One region of the Erythrobacter sp. RANMB8 genome, then DNA from elsewhere that is predicted to be linked to it. Evidence: predicted binding sites of a transcription regulator. Region 1 holds the regulator's gene; each other region holds the start of a gene.

Region 1 (3,206 bases):
AACAGCCGGTCGCCCCACTCGCCAGCCTCCGCTACCTTGCCCGCGACATTACCGCGCGGCGCACCCAGCCCGCAGCCGATCTGTCCGCGATGGATGGTTACGCCATCGCCTCCGGAACCGGCCCATGGCGGCGCGTGGGCGAAAGCCGCGCCGGTGCGCCTTTCGCCGGAACGCTGCGTGACGGCGAATGCGTGCGCATCTCGACCGGCGCGGTGGTGCCCGCAGGCGCTGCGGCGGTGCTGTTGCAGGAAGATGCCCGCATCGAAGGCGACCTGATCGAGGCTGCCGAATACCCCGCACCCGGCAAGCATATCCGCCGCGCCGGATTCGATTTCCGCGAGGGCGACACCGTGCTGCACCGGGGCACAGCCTGTTCGCCCGCCGTGCTCGCGCTGGCGGCGGCAGCGGGGCATGGCGCTCTGCCATGGGTCACGCCGCCCTCGGTCGCGGTGCTCGATAGCGGGGACGAACTGGTGCCGCCCGGCCAACCCTGCGGCGCGCACCAGATCCCGGCGAGCAACGGCGTGATGCTGGGCGCGATGCTGCATCCCTATGTCGGAGCGGTCGATATGCTCGGCCCCGTCGCCGATGATCCGGCCGCGCTCGCCGCCGCGCTGGCGCGTGCCGAAGGAAGCGACATCCTGATCACCAGCGGCGGGGCCTCGGTCGGCGATCACGATCTGATCCAGCAGGCGCTGCGGGACTGGGGCGCGCAGATTGCCTTCTGGAAGGTCGCGATCAAGCCGGGCAAGCCGCTGATGGTCGCCAGCAGGGGCGCTCAGGTGATCCTCGGCCTGCCGGGCAATCCGGTGTCGAGCTTTGTCACCGCCTTCCTGTTTGCCCTGCCGCTGGTGCGCGCCTGCATGGGCGCGGCCGATCCCCTGCCCCGCCGCCTGATCCTGCGCGCGGGCGAGGCGCTGCCGCCGGTGGGCAAGCGCCGCGAATTCCTGCGCGCCGTGATCGATGGCGATGCGGTGCGCCTTGCCGGATCGCAGGATTCCTCCGCGCTTTCGGCCCTCGCTGCCGCCGATTGCCTGATCGACCGTCCGGCCGGTGCCCCTGCGGTGGCGGCGGGCGCGCCGGTTCCGGTGTTCTGCCTCCGGAATGGCTGAATTGCGCGGGTTTGCCGTGGGCCGCGCTTGACTCGGATCATTTAGTTTCCTAATTGTTCCGTGTTCGTTCACCATAAAGGCGGGCGGAAAGTGCACGCAACGCACCCATGGCCCTGCCGGGCCGGTGCCTCTTGGAGCACGCGAGGGACTGCGCCTTGCCGCAATGGCCGGGCGTGAATGCGACCAAGGGAGACCTGATCAATGCTGACTGCCAAGCAGCACGAACTGATCCGCTTCATCCAGCAGCGGCTGGAAGAAACCGGGATTTCACCGAGTTTCGAGGAAATGAAGGAAGCGCTCGATCTCAAGAGCAAATCGGGCGTGCACCGCCTGATCTCCGCGCTGGAAGAACGCGGCTTCCTGCGCCGCCTGCCCAACCGCGCGCGCGCGCTCGAAGTGATCCGTGAACCGGGCGATACGACCCCGGCCCGCAGCGCTCCGGCGAGCGACAATGTGGTGGCGATGCCCGCGCCTGCGGCCCGTGCGCCGGAAGCTGCGAACGACGTGATCGAACTGCCGCTGCATGGCCGCATCGCCGCCGGTGCCCCGATCGAGGCGCTGGAGGGGCAGAGCACGCTCCCCGTCCCCGCCGCGCTGCTCGGCCCGGGCGAGCATTACGCGCTTGAGGTTTCGGGCGACTCGATGGTCGAGGCCGGGATTTTCGATGGCGATTTCGCGCTGGTGCGCCGCACCAACACCGCCCGCGACGGCGAGATCGTGGTGGCGCTGGTGCGGGGCGAGGAAGCGACGCTGAAATATCTGCGCAAGGAAGGCGGCAAGGTGCGGCTCGATCCGGCCAACGCAGCCTATGATCCGCAATACTACTTGCCCGGCGAAGTCGAGGTGCAGGGCAAGCTCGCAGGCCTGCTGCGGCGCTATCATTAAGGGGTGTGCGGGCCGGAGCGGGGGTTCACGGTGGGGTGGAAATGCACCATCCCGCGTGAAACATTCGCTCTGGCCTGTTTTTCCTTTCCAGACAGTGGCTTGGCGGAAAATGTTTCACGCAAGGCCGGTTTCTAGGCCCGTCTAGACCCCCTCCAGACCCCTTCTAGACCACCTCTAGGTCGTTCCAGACCCCCGCTTGGCCGCTCTCGCCTCCGCCCCTTTCCACCAGCCATGGCGGCCCTGCCGATCGGCAACGGCGGTTATGGATTCTCCGGCCAGATCGATCGCAAGCCCCCCGCTGCGTTCCAGATAGCGGCGATCCGCCTTGAGCCAGCGCGGCTGGCAGGAGCGCGGCAGAAACCGTTCGGAAACGACGATATCGGCCTCCTTGCACGCAGCCGCCAGGGCCCGCTCCTCCACCTGCTCGCGCCCCCGCCCCAGCAGCAGCACCCAGTCCCGCCCGCCCCGCTCCAGCGTGACCGTGCAGAACGCCGAAGAACACCGCGCCCCCGACCATTGTGCCAGTGGCACCGGATCGGCAGCAACCCCGGCAAGCTCCATCAGATTGTCCCGCGTATAGGAAGAGCGGCTGTCGCGCAGGGCAAGCAGTCGCCGCTCTCCATCAGGACCGGTCATGGTGATCCCCACCTGCCGCCCGTCACCCGAGACCAGCAGATCGGGGATGGGCGTGGCGGCCACCAGCCCGCTCGCGATCACAACCGGCACCAGCCCCGCAAGCCGCACCCGCCCGCTCCACAGGCCCAGCCACAAGCCTCCGATTACGAACAGCACGATCGCCAGCCCGCCAATCTGCGGCATCAGCTTGACCGCCCCGGCCTGCGCCGAGGTGAAATGCGCAATCCCCAGCAAGAGATCGAGCGAGTGCTGCACCACCCACCACGAAGGCCCGCCCAGCCCGACCGTATCAAGCACCAGTCCAAGCGCGATCAGCGGCATGGAAACGAAGGTAACCAGTGGAATCGCGACGACATTGGCCAGCGCGCCGTAAAGCCCGGCGCGGTGGAAATGGAACAGCACGATCGGCATCAGCGCCAGCTCGATCACCAGACCCGTCACAAACAGCATGACCACCCGCCGTCCGGCACGCTGCCACCAGGCCTCCTCGCGCGGGGCCAGAAAGGCCCGCACCGGACCGCTGGTAGACAGCGCAATGATCGCCAGGACAGCAGCAAAACTCATCTGGAAACT
Region 2 (3,206 bases), 220 kb from region 1:
TATAGCCTACATTGTCGAGGTCATTGTGCTTGCCGCCGGCGCGGACGCATTTTTGCGAGGATGCGGCGCGGGGCGAGGCCGGGGTTTCGAGGCCGGTGAACACGTTCTTGAACGGCACCATGCCCGCGTTGACGAACATCAGCGTCGGATCATTGTAGGGCACCAGCGGCGCCGAAGGCGTGGCGGCGTGGCCATTCCTACTGAAATAGTCGAGGAAGGAGCGGCGGATGTCGTTCGTCGAGGTCATGGCCGTGCAGTTAGGCAAAGCGCGGGGTTAAGGCAATCCACCGCGCAAAAGCGCCGCTCCCAAGCGTTGCAGGCAGGTCACAGACCATGGCCAAAAGGTGCATGAAACGGGGGTCTGGAGGAGCCTGGAAGGGGTCTAGAGGGGGTCTAGAGGGGGTCTAGAGGGGTCTGGACGAGGCTAACCTCCACCTGCACCCCGCACCCCTTGCGCAACCGAAAAGCCGGCGCATGCATCCGCGAGGAGACACAGCGCCGGCGTTCCGATTTTCCGGACCGGGAGCGCTCACCACGCTCCCGTCATGTCCGCTTGGGGATCAGTCGTCAGAGTCCGCGTCCGGCCCTGTCATCATCTCCCCGGCGACCTGATCGGTGCGGCTGCGGATCGCAGCTTCCAACCGGTCGCAAACTTCCGGGTTTTCCTTGAGGTAGTTCTTGGCGTTTTCGCGCCCCTGCCCGATCCGGATCGAATCGTAGGAGAACCAGCTGCCCGATTTCTCGACAAGGCCCGCCTTCACGCCGAGATCGAGAATTTCACCGATCTTCGAGATGCCTTCGCCATACATGATGTCGAATTCGACCTGCTTGAACGGCGGCGCCACCTTGTTCTTCACCACCTTCACGCGGGTGGTGTTGCCGGTGATCTCGTCACGTTCCTTGATCTGGCCGGTGCGGCGGATGTCGAGCCGCACGCTGGCGTAGAACTTCAGCGCGTTGCCGCCGGTGGTGGTTTCCGGATTGCCGTACATCACCCCGATCTTCATGCGCAGCTGGTTGATGAAGATCACCATGCAGCGCGAGCGGCTGATCGATCCGGTCAGCTTGCGCAGGGACTGGCTCATCAGGCGCGCCTGAAGGCCGACGTGCGAATCGCCCATTTCGCCTTCGATTTCCGCGCGCGGCACCAGCGCCGCGACCGAATCGACCACCAGCACGTCGATCGCGTTGGAGCGCACCAGCGTGTCGGTGATTTCGAGCGCCTGTTCGCCGGTATCGGGCTGCGAGACGATCAGTTCGTCAATGTCGACGCCCAGCTTCTTGGCATAGACCGGATCGAGCGCGTGTTCCGCATCAACAAAGGCCGCGGTGCCGCCCATCTTCTGCGCTTCGGCAATCACGTGCAGCGCCAGCGTGGTCTTGCCCGAGCTTTCCGGACCATAGACTTCGATCACGCGGCCGCGCGGCAGGCCGCCGATGCCAAGCGCGATATCCAGACCCAGCGATCCGGTCGAAATCGCTTCGACCTGCATCGCTTCCTTCGAGCCCAGCTTCATCGCCGAACCCTTGCCAAAGGCACGATCAATCTGCGCGAGCGCGGCTTCGAGAGCCTTTTGACGATCCACGGCTTTTCTGTCCTCTTCGACCAATTTCAATTGGGTAGCCATCGCACGCGCTCCTTCGCTTGCCTAGAGGGCGGAAAGCAGTTTTCCGCCGCCGTTGACAGCCATGTATCGCATTTGTTCTCATGGAACAAGTGGGGAACGAAAATTTTCCTACAACGCGCTCAATCGCGTTCGGAACTGCGCAATTGCCAGTCGATCGTGCGGGTCCGGTTGGCCGGCACCGTCACCTCGACACTGCGGTAGCCGTTCTTCAGCACCACCTTTTCGCGCGGCACGCGGATCTCGAACTGGCTCGCCCAACCCAGTTGCAGCCGCACAGTCACAGGGTGCGGGTTGGCGTTGGAGAGTTCGGCGCGCATCGCGGTCCACTTGCGCCCGTCATCGGGCTTGGCATCCTCGTTCACCGCCGCACAGCGGGCGAAGACCTGCGCGCTTTGCGCCAGTTCCAGCTCGATATCGCGCCCGCGGGCATAATCACGCAGGGACACCGTTCCGGCCAGCTGCGGCCCGCGCGCGGTGGGTTCATAGAGCGTCATCTGACCCTGCGGCAGGGCGATGCCGAGGCCCTTGGCCACTTCGTTCTTGGTCACCAGCAGCAGGCTGGCGGGCTGCGGTTCGCCTCCCTCCCCGATCCATTCCCACGGATCGCACGGCGCCTGATAGAGGTAACGCGCCTTGACCGCGTCCTTGTTGAGGAAGGCGACCTGCTTCATCCCCTTGGCCGAAACGTCGATCCGCCCCGGCACGCGGAACAGCTTGAGATCGCCGAGGTCTTCCTCGTCGGCGGTGACGACGGCGACCGGCACGTCCATCATCGCCTCGGTTCGGCGCGATGCTGTCACAGTGATCATCTCGGCTGCCATCGGCGCGTAGGCCACGGGCGGCGGCGGCGGGGGCGGCACGGGGCTGTAATCGGGCACCGGCGATCCTTCCGCCGTGCTGCCGAAGGGGTAGCAGGTCAACTGCAACGGCTCTGCCACCGGGGGATCGGCCAGCCCTTCGAAATCGCTGTCGATATTGAGCTCGCCCGCGATGATCTGGAGCCGCGCCTTGTCAAAGCTCTGGCCATTGTCGTTGAGTAGAGTCAGCCAGCTGAGCAGCCGCAGCTCGAACTCCTCGCCCGCCCCCTTCCCGACACCCTTGTCCAGCATGGTGGCGACATAATTGGCCTGCCAGTCGAAACCCCATGCGAGGTAGGTGAGCGTCACATCATAGGTGCCGCCCGCCTCCGAACGCGTATCGACCGAATAGACCGGCGCGGAGGACAATCCGGCGGGCACGCGGTCGAAGGTCAGCTTTTCGGGCAGGCCCGTACAGCGCACCGCTTCGAAGCCGGCTGAGGATTGCAGCACCAGGCCCCCGTCGGCCCGGGTGCGCACCACCGCCTGTTCGCTGCGCACCTCGCCGGTGGCGGGATTGGTGCGGGTGATGGTCACGCGGTTGCCGAGCGTGCCGTCCACCAGCGCGGCGGGCGAGAGGAGCTGGGCGTTGCGGTTCTTCTCGATCGTGCCGCCGGGCAGGCCGGTGACGATGGCGGAGACGCCCACCATGCCTTCGGCCACGCCTTCGAAACGGATCGTCGATTCGCCGGGGGGCAGCGTCACGCGGCGGGTTTCGCTG
Region 3 (3,206 bases), on a different contig from region 1:
CATCACCGCCCGGTGGATCGGCGCTGCCCCGCGCCAGCGCGGCAGCAGGCTGGCGTGGATGTTGAGGCAGCCGTGCTTTGGCGCATCGAGCACCGGCTGCGGCAGGATCAGGCCATAGGCCGCCACCACCGCCACGTCCGCCTGCAACGCGGCAAACTCGGCCTGCGCCTCGGCACCGCGCAGCGACACCGGACAGCGCACCGGCACCCCCAGCCGCTCGGCCTCGATCTGCACCGGCGAGGGGCTAAGCTTCTTCCCCCGGCCCGCCGGTCGCGGCGGCTGGGTATAGACGCAGGCGATGTCATGCCCCGCCCCTTGCAGCGCCTGCAGCGCCGGAACCGCAAATTCGGGCGTCCCCATGAAGATGATGCGCATAAGCTGTGCCCGAAGCCTTTGTGAAGCGAAGCGCAGCCCCTATCTCTCCCCCCATGGCATCGCAAGAGATCGAAGCCCTCAGCTCCGCGCTTGCCCGTCTGCCGGGCTTGGGCCCGCGTTCGGCGCGGCGGGCGGTGCTGTGGCTGGTCAAGCACCGCGAGAGCGCGCTGCCCGCGCTGCTGGAGGCGCTGGCGGGCGTCGCCGAGACGCTGGTCGAATGCGCATCTTGCGGCAATGTCGACACCCGCGACCCCTGCGGCATATGCGCCGACCCGCGCCGCGATGCGCGGTCCTTGTGCGTGGTGGAGGAGGTCTCCGACGTCTGGGCGCTGGACCGCGCGCGGCTCTTCCCGGGTCGCTACCATGTGCTCGGCGGCAGGCTCTCGGCCCTCGACGGCATCGGTCCCGAAAACCTCAACATCGCCAGCCTGCTTGCCCGCGTCGAAGGGGGCGGGGTGGACGAGGTGGTGCTCGCCATGAACGCGACGCTGGAGGGCCAGACCACCGCGCACTACCTCGCCGAGCGGCTGGAGGCCCATCCCGTCCGCGTCACCCAGCTCGCCCACGGGTTGCCGGTCGGCGGGGAGCTCGATTACCTTGACGAGGGCACGCTGGCGCAGGCCTTGCGGGCGCGCAGACCGGTGGGGTGACTTTCCCACCCCCAACCCCTTCCGCAAGCGGGAGGGGAGCGAGACTTGGCGGCTTTGCCGCCTAGTCGCAGCGGGGTGGGCATGCACGCGTTGAATAAATCGCGCGCCTCGCCTAAATACCCCGCATGGCTATCCGCGAAATCCTCGAAGTGCCGGACCCCCGGCTCAAGATCGTCTCGACCCCGGTCGAACCCCACGAGTTCGGCCCCGAGCTCAACACGCTCGTCGAAGACATGTTCGAGACGATGTACGACGCCCCCGGCATCGGCCTCGCCGCGATCCAGGTCGGCGTGCCCAAGCGGGTGCTGGTGATCGACCTGCAACCCGAAGACCCGGATGCCGAGCCCGTGGAATGCAACCACAACGGCCACAAGCACACGCATCCCGCCACCAAGAAGGAACCGCGGGTGTTCATCAATCCCGTGATCCTCGATCCGGCCGCCGAGCTTTCGACCTATCAGGAAGGCTGCCTCTCGGTCCCCGAAATCTACGCCGACGTGGATCGCCCGGCGACCTGCCGCGTGCGGTATCAGGACCTTGACGGCAACACCCACGAGGAAGCGCTCGACGGCCTGATGGCAACCTGCCTCCAGCACGAGATGGACCACCTCGAAGGCATCCTGTTCATCGATCACCTCTCGCGGCTGAAGCGGGCGATGGTGCTGAAGAAGCTGGAGAAGATCAGGCGGGCAGCGTAGCTTGTTTTGCAAACCCGCCTCCGCGGGTTTGTCCTCGGGGCTGTTCCTCCGCTTCGCTACGGGTCCCTGCGGGCGGGCGGTCGCCCTTGCGGCGCTGTGCGCCGTGATTATGCCATACTCACCACCGTCACCCCGGACTTGATCCGGGGCAAGGCTTTCTTGTTGGAAATCACATCGCAAGCCTAGCGTTCTCCATTCGTTCCTTGTAGGAATACGCGATGGACCCCGCGATTCTCTCGATCATTGCTCTCGTTGCCGGCGCTTTGCTCGGCTGGTTTCTGGCCTCGCGTCCGCTTGCGGATCTGCGCGCCCGCCTTGCTGCTGCCGAGGCGGCGGCGGGGGAGCGTGAGGCGGATTTCAAGCGCGCCGTTGCCGAACTTGGCGAAGCGCGGATCGAGGTGGCCGCGCTGGGTGAGCGCGCCGCGCGGGCTGACGGGCTGGTCCAGCAGATCGACGCGCTGCGCGAGGAAAACGCCCGTTTCCGCGCCGAACGTGCCGCCTTCGATGAACAGAAGCGGCTGCTGGAAGAATCGCGATCGAACCTCCTCAAGGAATTCGAAAACACCGGCGCGGCGGTGCTGGGCCGTGCGCAGGAAGCCTTCCTCAAACGTGCCGAGGAACGGCTCGGCCATTCCGAGAAGGCGAGCGAGGAGAAGCTGAAGGCGCTGCTTTCTCCCGTGGGCGAAAAGCTGGCGAGTTACGAAAGGCAGGTCGCCGATCTGGAAGCCAAGCGCACCGATGCGTTCGGGCAACTGGCGGGCCTGATCCAGTCGATGCGCGAAGGGCAGGAACAGGTCCGGCGCGAGGCGCAGCGGCTCGGCAATTCGCTCACCAATCAGCCCAAGGCACGCGGGCGCTGGGGGGAAAAGGCGCTCCAGAACCTGCTCGAACAATGCGGGCTGGCGCAGCATACCGATTTCGTCATGGAGCATTCCGTCGCGACCGAGGACGGGCGGCTGCGGCCCGATGCGATCGTGCGGATTCCCGGCGGCAAGGTGCTGGTGATCGATTCCAAGGTGTCATTGAACGCCTATCAGGAAGCCTTCGAGGCGGATTCGGACGAGGCCCGCGAACGGGCACTCGCCGATCACGTGCGCTCGATGCGCAATCACGTGCAGACGCTGGGCACCAAGAGCTACCAGTCGCAGTTCGAGGAAGCGCCCGATTATGTGGTGATGTTCGTCCCCGGCGAACATTTCGTCGCCGCCGCGCTCGAACATGATCCCGATCTGTGGAACTTCGCCTTCGACAAGCGCGTGCTGCTGGCGACACCGACCAACCTCGTCGCCATCGCCCGCACCGTGGCGCAGGTGTGGCGGCAGGACGGGCTGGCGAAAGAGGCGCAGGAGATCGGACGGATGGGCGCCGAGCTCTATGACCGGTTGCGGGTGGCGGCAGAACACCTCAAGCGCGTCGGCGGAGGGCTGGAGTCGGCAGTCAACAATTACAACAAGTTCGTCGGCAGCTTCGAACGCAACGTGCT
Region 4 (3,206 bases), on a different contig from region 1:
GCCGAACGCCGGTCTGGTGGTCTATCCCCGCATCGGCCATCTGCCGCATGAAGAGGCGGCGCAAGCGACGCTTGCCGATCTTCAGCCGTGGCTTGCACAGCACGCCCCGGCGCAGGCGGGGGAATAAAGCCGCCGCATATCCGCTGCGCACTGGACGGGAGGAACGCTTGGCCGTTACATCCCTTCGCAATTGCACACGAATACGGAAAGGACTGCGGGTTTGCGCAAGCTCGGGATCATTGGCGGCATGAGCTGGGTGTCGACCGCCACCTATTATGATTACATCAACCGCATGGTCCAGAAGCGCAGCCCCCCGATGGCGAGCGCGCCGCTGCTGATCGAGAGCCTTGATTTTCGACAGCTTTGCGGGCTTGTCGAAGATCACGACTGGCGGCGCGCCTCGGGCGTGCTGATCGACAGTGCCAGGCGGCTGGAGGGCGCGGGCGCAGGGGCGCTGATCATCGGCGCCAATTCGATGCACCGCCTGTATGATGATGTCGCGGCGGCGGTGAACATCCCGATCCTCCACATCGCCGAACATGTCGGCCTTGCCATGAAGCGTGCCGGCGCCACCAGTGCCGCGCTGCTGGGCACCCGCAACGTGATGACCGAAAGCTTCTACCGCAAGCGGCTGGTGGCGCACGGCATCGATCTGCTGCCCCCCAATCTCGAATATGTCGAGATGCTCGACCGGATCATCTATGACGAGCTGATGGTCGGCAAGGTCACCCGCGAGGCGGAGCGGACCTTGAAGACGATCATCACCAACAAGGCGCAGGAAGGCGCAGGCGCGATTGTGCTGGCCTGTACCGAGCTTGATCTGGTGGTCGATGTCGATGCCAATGTCCTGCCGATCTTCGACAGCACCCGCATCCACTGCGAGGCTGCGGCGGAGTGGATTCTCGGGGGCGAAGGCGGGGATTGATCGTCCGCTCGTCCGGCATTGTGGGCGTTTGGTCGATTTGGGCGGTTGCAAGGGGTGCAACGCGTTAACTTTTGTGGCTAGGGCGCCCGCGGATTTTGTCACGAAAATGAAATGGCATCATCCGGGTCTTCGGGTCGCACCGAACGGCCCTTGGGGCCGCCTTCCTCCCCCCCAATCACCGGAAGGCGGCTCCATAATCTCCTCCCATCCGCAAGGTTCCCGACCTGTTCCGGTTGAGGTGCGCCGCCACCTCCCCTAATCGCGGCTGCGTGATGTCCCGCGCCCCCTACGCCGCCGATCCCGAAACCCACAGCCCTCGCGAATTTGGCGGCAGCTTTGCCGGCGAACGGCGCGGGCCGCGCAGCGCCTTCCAGCGCGATCGCGACCGGATCGTCCATTCGATGAGCTTCCGGCGGCTGAAATCCAAGACGCAGGTGTTCATCGCTCCCGATGGCGACCACTACCGCACCCGCCTCACGCACAGCCTCGAAGTTGCGCAGATCGGCCGCGTGATCGCCCGTGCGCTGGGGCTGGACGAGGATCTGACCGAGGCGCTGTGCCTTGCCCACGATCTCGGCCATCCGCCCTTCGGCCACGCGGGCGAGGCGGCGCTGTCCGGCGCGCTGGAACGGCATGGCGGGTTCTGCCACAATGCGCAGGCGCTGCGCACGGTGATGCGGATCGAATGCCCCTATCCCGAACATGACGGGCTGAACCTGACCTGGGATCTGCTGGAAGGGCTGGCCAAGCATAACGGCCCGGTCACCGCGCCGGGCTGGGCGCTGGCGGAACTGGACGCGGCCTTTCCGCTCGATCTGGGCACATGGCCTTCGCTGGAAGCGCAGGTCGCCGCGGTGGCGGACGATATTGCCTATGACAATCACGACATCGACGATGGCCTGCGCGCCGGGTTTCTGGAGCTGGATGACCTGCTGACGCTCGATTTCCTCGCAGACCAGTGGCGGGCGGTCGAAAAGCGCTTTCCCCATGCCCCGCGAGAGCGTCTGCTGCGCGAGATGATCCGCGACCAGATCGGCCTGATGGTGAATGATGTGCTGGAGCACACGGCAGAGCAGGCGAAGGGCCTCGGTTCGGTCGCGGACGTGCGCGCCGCGGGGCGCCAGCTGGCCGGGTTCTCGCCTGACATGGCGGTGCAGGAACGGCGGCTGAAGACCTTCATGTACGAACGGCTCTACTACCACCCGGAACAGGTTGCGGCGGCAGAGCGCGCCCGCGATGTCGTCGCCCGGCTGTTTGCCGCCTATTCGCAGGATGCGCGGCTGATGCCCGAAGACTGGCAGGCGCGCCTGCCCGCGCAGGAGCCGCAGAGGTCCCGCGTGATCGCCGATTTCATCGCCGGGATGAGCGACCGTTTCGCCATGCAGGCGGTCGGCAGCATTTATGGCGAGCGTCCTTCGGGGCTGATCAATGTCTGACGCGCGCGGCCCCGTGCGGATCGCGCTGGTCGGCGCGACCGGCCTTGTCGGCCGCCGCGTGATCACAATTTCCAGCGCCGGCGATGAAGCGCGGATCGTCGGCATCGCCCGGCGCGAGGCGCCGCTGCCGCCTGGCGCCCGCATGGAAATGTTCGTGGCCGAGCCCGACAAATGGGGCGAAGTGCTCGAAGCCGTGCGTCCGCGCGCGCTGATCTGCACGCTTGGCACCACGATGAAGAAGGTGGGCGGCGATGAAGCGGCGTTCCGCGCTGTCGATCACGATCTGGTGCTGGCCACCGCAAGGGCGGCCAAGGCAGCAGGCGTGCCCAACATGGTGCTGGTCAGCGCCGCCGGAGCCGATGCGCGCTCCAAAAGCTTCTACATGCGGGTGAAGGGCGAAACCGAGGAGGCGGTGTCCAAGGTCGGTTTCAAGCGGCTCGACATCCTCCATCCCGGCCTGCTCAGGGGCGAGCGGGTGGACGATCTGCGCTTTGCCGAGCGCGCCGCACTGCTGGCTGCGCCGCTGGTCGATCCGCTGCTGTCTGGCAAGTGGGCGCGGTTCCGGTCGATCGATGCAGGGCTGGTGGCCGAGGCGGCGCTGGGCTTTGCCTTGCGGCGGGCGGGCGGGCGCTTCACCCATGATAATGACGCGATGCGCCGTGCCGCCCGTGAATGGCGGCGCGTGGCTGATGCCGATGCCGAGGGAGAGGTGGCATGATCGACTGGAACGCATGGTTCAGCATGGTCAATCTGCTCGCGCTGATCGCGTGGGCCGGTCTGATCGCCCTGCCGCGCTGGCCTGCCCTTCTTTCGGGCGTGCTCTATCTCGGTGTCGGCCTCTTGTG

Evidence for each region. Region 1 encodes LexA, which represses DNA repair genes until DNA is damaged. Its sites were predicted from a motif close to GTTCCNCNCTTGTTCT; they were not measured.
Region 2: a site for LexA is predicted at 1,711-1,726, ahead of recA (recombinase RecA). Genes of this name have one in related genera too.
Region 3: a site for LexA is predicted at 1,911-1,926, ahead of ACU0AG_RS00235 (DNA recombination protein RmuC). Genes of this name have one in related genera too.
Region 4: a site for LexA is predicted at 1,141-1,156, ahead of ACU0AG_RS00025 (deoxyguanosinetriphosphate triphosphohydrolase). Genes of this name have one in related genera too.

What each region holds. Positions count from the first base shown of each region.
Region 1 covers NZ_JBREHG010000002.1:308,111-311,316, reverse strand. The annotation lists gene ACU0AG_RS04540 (molybdopterin molybdotransferase MoeA) at 1-1,112, shown strand, start outside; gene lexA (transcriptional repressor LexA) at 1,314-1,997, shown strand; gene ACU0AG_RS04530 (ComEC/Rec2 family competence protein) at 2,172-3,206, opposite strand, start outside.
Region 2 covers NZ_JBREHG010000002.1:84,675-87,880, reverse strand. The annotation lists gene alaS (alanine--tRNA ligase) at 1-247, opposite strand, end outside; gene recA (recombinase RecA) at 561-1,628, opposite strand; gene ACU0AG_RS03490 (DUF4139 domain-containing protein) at 1,748-3,206, opposite strand, start outside.
Region 3 covers NZ_JBREHG010000001.1:44,812-48,017, reverse strand. The annotation lists gene fmt (methionyl-tRNA formyltransferase) at 1-375, opposite strand, end outside; gene recR (recombination mediator RecR) at 429-1,025, shown strand; gene ACU0AG_RS00240 (peptide deformylase) at 1,151-1,723, shown strand; gene ACU0AG_RS00235 (DNA recombination protein RmuC) at 1,942-3,206, shown strand, end outside.
Region 4 covers NZ_JBREHG010000001.1:2,555-5,760, reverse strand. The annotation lists gene ACU0AG_RS00035 (alpha/beta fold hydrolase) at 1-127, shown strand, start outside; gene ACU0AG_RS00030 (aspartate/glutamate racemase family protein) at 221-925, shown strand; gene ACU0AG_RS00025 (deoxyguanosinetriphosphate triphosphohydrolase) at 1,198-2,361, shown strand; gene ACU0AG_RS00020 (NAD(P)H-binding protein) at 2,354-3,079, shown strand; gene ACU0AG_RS00015 (ABA4-like family protein) at 3,076-3,206, shown strand, end outside.